4 regions of the Pantoea ananatis PA13 genome follow, and region 3 is predicted to be linked to each of the others. Evidence: predicted binding sites of a transcription regulator. Region 3 holds the regulator's gene; each other region holds the start of a gene.
What was found. The regulator sigma-54, encoded in region 3, starts transcription at its own class of promoters, with help from an activator protein. The targets are predictions, from matches to a motif close to GTTGGCACANNTTTCGCTNT.

Region 1: glnA (glutamate--ammonia ligase) is a predicted target of sigma-54. The motif match lies at 802-821, and genes of this name have one in related genera.
Region 2: glnK (P-II family nitrogen regulator) is a predicted target of sigma-54. The motif match lies at 695-714, and genes of this name have one in related genera.
Region 4: PAGR_RS02320 (gamma carbonic anhydrase family protein) is a predicted target of sigma-54. The motif match lies at 1,362-1,381, and genes of this name have one in related genera.

What each region holds. Positions count from the first base shown of each region.
Region 1 covers NC_017554.1:115,577-117,782, reverse strand. The annotation lists gene typA (ribosome-dependent GTPase TypA) at 1-529, opposite strand, end outside; gene glnA (glutamate--ammonia ligase) at 962-2,206, shown strand, end outside.
Region 2 covers NC_017554.1:3,447,999-3,450,204, reverse strand. The annotation lists gene PAGR_RS16400 (SmdB family multidrug efflux ABC transporter permease/ATP-binding protein) at 1-509, shown strand, start outside; gene glnK (P-II family nitrogen regulator) at 767-1,105, shown strand; gene amtB (ammonium transporter AmtB) at 1,140-2,206, shown strand, end outside.
Region 3 covers NC_017554.1:4,078,603-4,080,808, reverse strand. The annotation lists gene ptsN (PTS IIA-like nitrogen regulatory protein PtsN) at 1-126, opposite strand, end outside; gene hpf (ribosome hibernation promoting factor) at 279-566, opposite strand; gene rpoN (RNA polymerase factor sigma-54) at 588-2,024, opposite strand; gene lptB (LPS export ABC transporter ATP-binding protein) at 2,073-2,206, opposite strand, start outside.
Region 4 covers NC_017554.1:477,633-479,838, forward strand. The annotation lists gene aroE (shikimate dehydrogenase) at 1-311, shown strand, start outside; gene PAGR_RS02315 (DUF1488 family protein) at 308-565, shown strand; gene PAGR_RS02320 (gamma carbonic anhydrase family protein) at 520-1,086, opposite strand; rRNA gene PAGR_RS02325 (16S ribosomal RNA) at 1,579-2,206, shown strand, end outside.

The DNA of each region.
Region 1 (2,206 bases), 620 kb from region 3:
TGTGCTCAAGACCGGCAATACCATTCAGCGCCGAGGCGAAAATGATAGGGAAGTCGAGCTGCTCGTCAGTCGCATCCAGGTTAACGAACAGGTCAAATACCTGATCAACAACCCAATCAGGACGCGCGCCAGGACGGTCAACTTTGTTGATAACCACAATCGGCTTCAAACCATGCGCGAACGCTTTTTTGGTTACGAAGCGGGTTTGCGGCATAGGGCCATCCATCGCATCTACAACCAACAGTACCGAATCCACCATAGACATTACGCGTTCAACTTCACCACCGAAGTCGGCGTGTCCTGGGGTATCAACGATGTTGATACGGTAGTCGTTCCATTTAATGGCGGTATTTTTTGCGAGGATGGTAATCCCACGCTCTTTCTCCAAATCATTGGAGTCCATCACGCGCTCGGTGGCTTCAGTACGGGCATCGAAAGTACCGGACTGTTGCAGCAGTTTATCAACCAGGGTGGTCTTTCCATGGTCAACGTGCGCGATGATGGCGATGTTACGCAAATTTTCGATCACAGCTTTTTTGCCTCAGGCATTAGAAATAACGCGGTATTGTACACGGATTAAGCGGGAGACTGAACACGATCACACTTTTCACTGAAAGTTTATTGCATTGTCGCAAAATCGCACTAATAGGCGTGCAAAATTTGCACTGCGTCGATGTTTTGCACCAAAAAAGTGCTCACTTTCAACCCAACCGCACACAAACAGTGCAATGCAACTATCATGGTGCATGACCTTTATGACAAAAAGGTGCATGACAGCGCGATTTTGTGCAAAGAAATAAAGTTGGCACAGAATTCGCTTTGTATTATCCAGATGAAAACGATGTAAGACAACGGTTACAGAGCTGGTCAGGATCAGATTCAGGAAAGACAGTTAACAGTCGTCTATTCCGTAACCCGGTTCTCGCCATGTAGACAATGACCATTTCCAGGAGAGTTGAGTATGTCCGCTGAACACGTTCTCTCGATGATGAACGAGCATGAAGTTAAGTTTGTTGACCTGCGTTTTACCGATACCAAAGGTAAAGAACAGCACGTTACTATTCCGGCTCACCAGGTTAACGCTGACTTCTTCGAAGAAGGCAAGATGTTCGATGGCTCTTCCATCGGCGGCTGGAAAGGCATTAACGAATCAGACATGGTGCTGATGCCGGATGCAACCACGGCGGTAATGGATCCTTTCTTTGAAGATTCTACCCTGATCATTCGTTGCGACATTCTTGAGCCAGGCACCATGCAGGGCTATGACCGCGATCCACGTTCTATCGCTAAGCGCGCGGAAGATTACCTGCGTTCTTCAGGCATTGCGGATACCGTTCTGTTTGGCCCAGAGCCAGAGTTCTTCCTGTTTGACGATATTCGTTTTGGTTCTTCAACTTCGGGTTCTCATGTTGCTATCGACGATATCGAAGCAGCCTGGAACACCGGCAAAGAATACGAAGGCGGCAACAAAGGCCACCGTCCAGGCCTGAAAGGTGGTTACTTCCCGGTTCCACCGGTTGACTCATCACAGGACATCCGTTCTGCCATGTGTCTGACCATGGAGCAAATGGGTCTGGTTGTTGAAGCCCATCACCATGAAGTTGCAACAGCAGGTCAGAACGAAGTGGCTACACGCTTCAATACCATGACCAAAAAAGCTGACGAAATTCAGATCTACAAATATGTCGTTCACAACGTGGCTCATGCCTACGGCAAAACGGCGACCTTTATGCCAAAACCGATGTTTGGTGATAATGGTTCCGGTATGCACTGCCATATGTCGCTGTCTAAAGGCGGTCAGAACCTGTTCTCTGGCGATAAGTACGGCGGCCTGTCTGAAATGGCGCTGTTCTACATTGGCGGCATCATCAAGCATGCTAAAGCTATTAACGCCCTGGCGAACCCAACCACCAACTCCTACAAGCGTCTGGTGCCGGGTTATGAAGCGCCGGTGATGCTGGCCTATTCAGCGCGTAACCGTTCAGCCTCAATCCGTATCCCGGTTGTTGCCAGCCCGAAAGCACGTCGTATTGAAGCGCGCTTCCCGGATCCAGCGGCTAACCCATACCTGGCGTTTACCGCACTGCTGATGGCAGGTCTTGATGGCATCATCAACAAGATCCATCCTGGCGATGCGATGGACAAAAACCTGTATGACCTGCCACCGGAAGAAGAAGCTGAAATTCCAAAAGTTGCAGGTTCACTG
Region 2 (2,206 bases), 630 kb from region 3:
ATCCGGTCGTACTGGCCGACACGCTGCTGGCCAACGTGCGGCTGGGTCGGGATATCAGCGAAGAAGCCGTGTGGACGGCGCTGGAGCAGGTACAGCTGGCGCCGCTGGCCCGGGCATTGCCTGCTGGTATTCATACCCGACTGGGCGAACAGGGGAATAACCTGTCGGTGGGGCAAAAGCAATTACTCGCGCTGGCACGCGTACTGGTACAACTGCCGCAGATTCTCATCCTTGATGAAGCCACCGCAAATATCGATTCCGGTACAGAGCAGGCCATCCAGCACACGCTGCGCACCCTGCGTCAGCATACGACGCTGGTGGTTATCGCCCACCGTCTTTCCACCATTACCGAAGCAGACAACATACTGGTGCTGCACCGTGGTCATGTTGTCGAGCAGGGCACGCACCAGCAGCTGCTGGCAGAGGAAGGGCGCTACTGGCAAATGTATCAGTTGCAACAGGTTGGCGATGAACTGGAATCGGCAGCACCGTTAGTCAGTGCAGGGTGATTGCACCTTTTTTGCGCATCTTTTTCTCCATTGTTCCGTCAGGATGCACGCCTTTGAGCGTAACAGCACCAAAGGAGTGCATCCGCTTCGTTTATTAATCCCCCAGTTTTTCCCAGACCGATATTCAGCATTTCCTGAGCCTTATTCCGTCGCGGCCTGATAACGGATTTCGCACAATACTTACATCTGGCACAGCCTTTGCTTAAGTCTCTGCGTGTCCATGAGACTTACTTATTTCAATTCCTTAAGGAGAGGCTATGAAGCTGGTTACCGTCGTAATTAAGCCGTTCAAGCTGGAAGATGTGCGAGAGGCATTATCCTCCATTGGTATTCAGGGACTGACCGTCTCCGAAGTGAAAGGTTTTGGACGTCAGAAAGGGCACGCCGAACTGTACCGTGGTGCGGAATACAGCGTGAACTTTCTGCCCAAGGTCAAAATTGATATCGCCATTGCAGACGACCAACTGGACGAAGTGGTGGACGTAATCAGTAAATCGGCTTACACCGGAAAAATTGGCGACGGCAAGATTTTCGTTGCTGAACTGCAGCGCGTGATTCGCATACGTACCGGCGAAACCGACGAAGCCGCACTGTAAACAAGACTCAGTAATGTGATGGGATGGAAAAAAAATGAATAAAATGCTGACCAAGTTGGGCCTCACCAGCCTGGCACTGTTACCGTCGCTGGCAATGGCTGCTGCGCCTGCCGTTGCAGACAAAGCCGATAACGCCTTTATGATGATTTGCACTGCGCTGGTGCTGTTTATGTCAATTCCCGGGATTGCGCTGTTTTACGGCGGCTTGATCCGCGGTAAAAACGTGCTCTCTATGCTCACTCAGGTGGCGGTCACCTTTTCGCTGGTATGTGTGCTGTGGGTGATTTATGGCTACTCACTGGCCTTTAGCGAAGGCAATGCTTTCTTTGGCAGCTTCAACTGGGTGATGCTGAAAAACATTGCGCTGACAGCGGTAATGGGCAGCTTTTATCAATACATCCATGTGGCTTTCCAGGCGTCCTTTGCCTGTATTACCGTGGGGCTGATCGTCGGTGCCATTGCGGAACGTATTCGTTTCTCAGCCGTGCTGATTTTCGTGGCGGTATGGCTGACGCTGGCTTATCTGCCTATCGCGCATATGGTCTGGGCAGGCGGCTTACTGGCTCAGGATGGCGCGCTGGACTTTGCTGGCGGCACGGTTGTGCACATTAACGCGGCGGTTGCCGGACTGGTCGGTGCTTACCTGGTGGGCAAACGTGCAGGCTTCGGCAAAGAGGCATTTAAACCTCACAACCTGCCAATGGTCTTTACCGGTACCGCGATTCTGTATGTCGGCTGGTTTGGCTTCAACGCAGGTTCGGCGTCGGCAGCTAACGAAATTGCCGCACTGGCTTTCCTGAATACCGTTGTGGCGACTGCCGCTGCTGTGCTGGCATGGACCTTCGGCGAGTGGGCGCTGCGTGGTAAACCTTCTCTGTTAGGTGCCTGTTCTGGTTTTATTGCGGGTCTGGTTGCCATTACGCCAGCCTGTGGTTATGTCGGCGTCGGTGGCGCGTTAATTATCGGTTTAGCCGGTGGTCTGGCGGGCATCTGGGGCGTAACAACGCTGAAAAGATGGCTGCGGGTTGACGATCCTTGTGACGTATTCGGCGTTCACGGCGTCTGTGGCATCATCGGCTGTATCCTGACGGGCGTGTTCGC
Region 3 (2,206 bases):
GAGCTGCTTAGCGGCCAGTTCGCTGATAATCTCCAGCGCCCGTTTTTTGCTTTGGCAGTGTACGCTACTGCGGGTGCAGTCTGGCGAAAGCACCGTGCTCAGTTCCAGTGTTAAATCATTGTTCATTGTCGTTTCACTTGCGAGTTCACATAGCCATCAACCCGGTACGTAAAAATCACGTCGCGGAATAATGGCGCTGGCACAGATGACAAAACGGGGCGGTTAATCCGCCCCATCCTTTCAGCTTTGCGCGCCGGGCGCGCCTGCCAGCGTGAAGGTTAGTGTTTTTTTAGCTTGTCTTTATATTTGGTCAGTTGACGGGTCAACTTGTCAATCAATCCGTCAATTGCCGCATACATATCTTCCGCTTCAGATGTGGCGTGCAGCTCGCCACCGTTGACGTGCAGGGTTGCATCAGCAATCTGCGTCACCTTCTCAACTTTCAGGACAACATACACCTGATTGATATGATCAAAGTAATGTTCCAGTTTGGCAAATTTCGTTGTCACGAACTCACGCAGGGGTTCGGTGATTTCAACATTTTGCCCGGTAAGGTTCAGCTGCATAGGTCTTCCTTCTCATTTCTGTCAAACCAGCTGTTTACGCTGATTTGAAGGCGGTATGGACAAAGACTCGCGGTACTTAGCGACGGTTCGACGTGCCACTATTATCCCTTGATCAGATAACATGGAGGTCAGTTTACTGTCACTCAAGGGCTTGGCGGGGTTTTCCGCCGAGATTAATTTTTTCACCAGCGCACGAATAGCGGTAGATGACGCTTCTCCGCCACCTTCAGTATTAACATGACTGGAGAAAAAATACTTCAGTTCAAAAATGCCTCGTGGGCTGTGAAGGTATTTTTGCGTAGTCACGCGGGAAATCGTCGATTCATGCATGTCCACCGCCTGGGCAATATCGGCCAGCACCATAGGACGCATAAACTCTTCACCCTGGTCAAAAAAGGCCTGCTGCTGTTCCACAATACAGCGGGAGACTTTTAACAATGTCTCGTTACGGCTTTCAAGGCTTTTAATCAGCCAGCGGGCTTCCTGCAAATTACTGCGGATAAACTGACTGTCGCTGTCGTTGCGTCCGGCTCCGCCCATGGCGGCATATTGCTGGTTTATCTTCAACCTGGGCAGGCTGTCGGTATTCAGTTCGACCGTCCAGCGCGTCGTCACTTTACGTACCAGCACATCGGGAATCACGTATTCGGGTTCACCGGTGTTAATCGACTGACCCGGGCGCGGATCGAGCGACTGAATCAGCAGCATCGCCTCTTTCAGTACGTCTTCTTTCAGACGCGTTACGCGCATCAGGCTGCGGAAATCGTGGTTCGCCAGCAAATCGAGATGGCTGCTGACGATCAATTTTGCTTCCGCCAGCATCGGCGTTTCAGGCGCATACTGCGACAGCTGCACCAGCAGGCAGTCGCGCAAATCACGCGCGCCGACGCCGACAGGATCGAAACGCTGAACGCGCTTTAACACGGCTTCGACTTCGTCGATTTCCAGCTCGTCGTTACCGATACTGTCGAGAATCTCTTCAAGTGAAACGGTAAGATAACCGGTGTCATCAATGGCATCGACGATAGAGGTCGCAATGGCACGGTCGTTATCGCTGAAGGGCGTTAACTCGACCTGCCACATAAGATAGTCCTGCAGTGACTGTGTGGTTTCGCCCTGATAAATCGGCAGCTCGTCATCCTGATAATCGGTACCGGTTCCTGAAGGCGTGCCTGCGGTGTAAATCTCGTCCCACGTGGCGTCAAGCGGCAGCTCTTCAGGCATATCCTTTTGTTCCAGCGCTTCTCGGGTATCCAGTCCCGCTTCGCCTTCCTGATACTCTTTCGCGTCTATTTCATCGTGCAGATCGGTTTGCTCAAGCAGGGGATTGCTTTCCAGCGCCAGCTGTAACTCTTGCTGGAGTTCGAGCGTAGAGAGCTGCAGCAGACGTATCGCCTGCTGCAGTTGTGGGGTCATCGCCAGTTGTTGGCTGAGCCTGAGTTGCAAACCTTGCTTCATAGACAGGATGGATATTCCCGGGTAAACATCAGTATTAACGACACCTTATCAGAGTCTGAACTCTTCACCCAAATAAACCCGTTTAACTTGCTCATCTGCAAGGACTTCATTCGGCGTACCGTGCGCAATCAGGTTTCCCTGACTGACGATATAGGCGCGTTCACAGACCGCCAGCGTTTCAC
Region 4 (2,206 bases), 990 kb from region 3:
CATGTTCATTTAATGCGCTGAGTGGTAAACAATTTGATTTACTGATTAACGCGACATCGAGTGGCATTAATGGCGATGTGCCGCCATTACCCTCATCATTAATCCATGCTGATTTACACTGCTATGACATGTTTTATCAGAACGGATTAACCGCTTTTCTGCGCTGGTGCCAACAACAGGGTTCATCGCATCTTGCGGATGGATTAGGCATGCTGGTGGGGCAAGCCGCGCATGCATTTCATTTATGGCATGGCATCATGCCGGAAATTGCGCCGGTGATCGCGTCATTGAAAGCGGAGCTGTCGTCGTGAATCAGGCTATCCAGTTTCCAGATCGTGAAACGCTGGATACGACATTAATGGCTGTCTGTTTCCCTGTTTTGGTCAATGGCATGGGGCTAACCTGTGCCATCAGTGTGACGGCTTTACACCAACAATTCGGGGAAGGGGATGCGATGGCACTGTTTCGTGACCATCGCTGGGATTTGGAAGATCAGGCGGAAGACTGTATCCGTAACGATCAGGTCGATAATGAAGGATGGATCTGGCTGTCGCCGGCCAGGTAGTCGTTCTTCCAACTGACATAGTTGCTGGCAGAGTAGAGCAATCCTGCTATTTCTTTTTCATTCAGCGGTCGGATCTGTTTGACCGGACTGCCTACATAAAGATAACCACTTTCCAGCCGCTTACCGGGAGGAACCAGGCTCCCGGCACCAATCAGAACGTCATCCTCAACAATCACGCCATCCAGCACAATTGACCCCATTCCAACCAGTACGCGATTGCCAATAGTACAACCGTGCAGCATGGCTTTATGTCCGACAGTAACATCCTCACCGATCACCAGTGGGAAACCTGCAGGATTAGCATCAGACTTATGGGTAACATGCAGCACGCTACCATCCTGAATATTGGTGCGGGCGCCGATGCGAACCTGGTTCACATCACCACGAATAGCCACCAGAGGCCAGATACCGACATCGTCTTCCATGATTACGTCACCCGCCACAACGCTGGTGGGATCAACCATGACGCGCAGACCCAACTGCGGGAAGAGATGTTTATAAGGACGTAACGCTACAGTCATTGTGCTCTCCTTTACTGTGTTTACCGGCAGCCTGATGCGATTGTGACCAACTGGCAAGGGGATTTTGCGCCGGATCGTTGGTGATCTAATCAATATGAATGTTTTCTCGGCAGTCAGTAAAAAGATCCAAAAAAAGGGTTGTGCAATTAAATCGGATCCCTATAATGCGCCTCCATCGACACGGCACAACGGCTTACGGAATGCGGTGTTGAGAGGTTCAGGCAACTGAGCCGCCAGAGAAAAACTTCTGAAAAAGAGGTTGACTCTGAAGGAGGAAAGCGTAATATACGCCACCTCGCGACAGACGGTTAACCCGCTGTTCGCACTGCTCTTTAACAATTTATCAGACAATCTGTGTGGGCACTCGCAGGATTGATATCAGCGTCTCCGGACGTAAAAAATATCAAAGCCTCACGAGTGAACACATAATGAAATTCATTATGACGTTTTACAGATGAGCACCGCTGAACTGGTTTCAGCAAATCAAACTTTAAATTGAAGAGTTTGATCATGGCTCAGATTGAACGCTGGCGGCAGGCCTAACACATGCAAGTCGGACGGTAGCACAGAGGAGCTTGCTCCTCGGGTGACGAGTGGCGGACGGGTGAGTAATGTCTGGGGATCTGCCCGATAGAGGGGGATAACCACTGGAAACGGTGGCTAATACCGCATAACGTCGCAAGACCAAAGAGGGGGACCTTCGGGCCTCTCACTATCGGATGAACCCAGATGGGATTAGCTAGTAGGCGGGGTAACGGCCCACCTAGGCGACGATCCCTAGCTGGTCTGAGAGGATGACCAGCCACACTGGAACTGAGACACGGTCCAGACTCCTACGGGAGGCAGCAGTGGGGAATATTGCACAATGGGCGCAAGCCTGATGCAGCCATGCCGCGTGTATGAAGAAGGCCTTCGGGTTGTAAAGTACTTTCAGCGGGGAGGAAGGCGATGTGGTTAATAACCGCGTCGATTGACGTTACCCGCAGAAGAAGCACCGGCTAACTCCGTGCCAGCAGCCGCGGTAATACGGAGGGTGCAAGCGTTAATCGGAATTACTGGGCGTAAAGCGCACGCAGGCGGTCTGTTAAGTCAGATGTGAAATCCCCGGGCTTAACCTGGG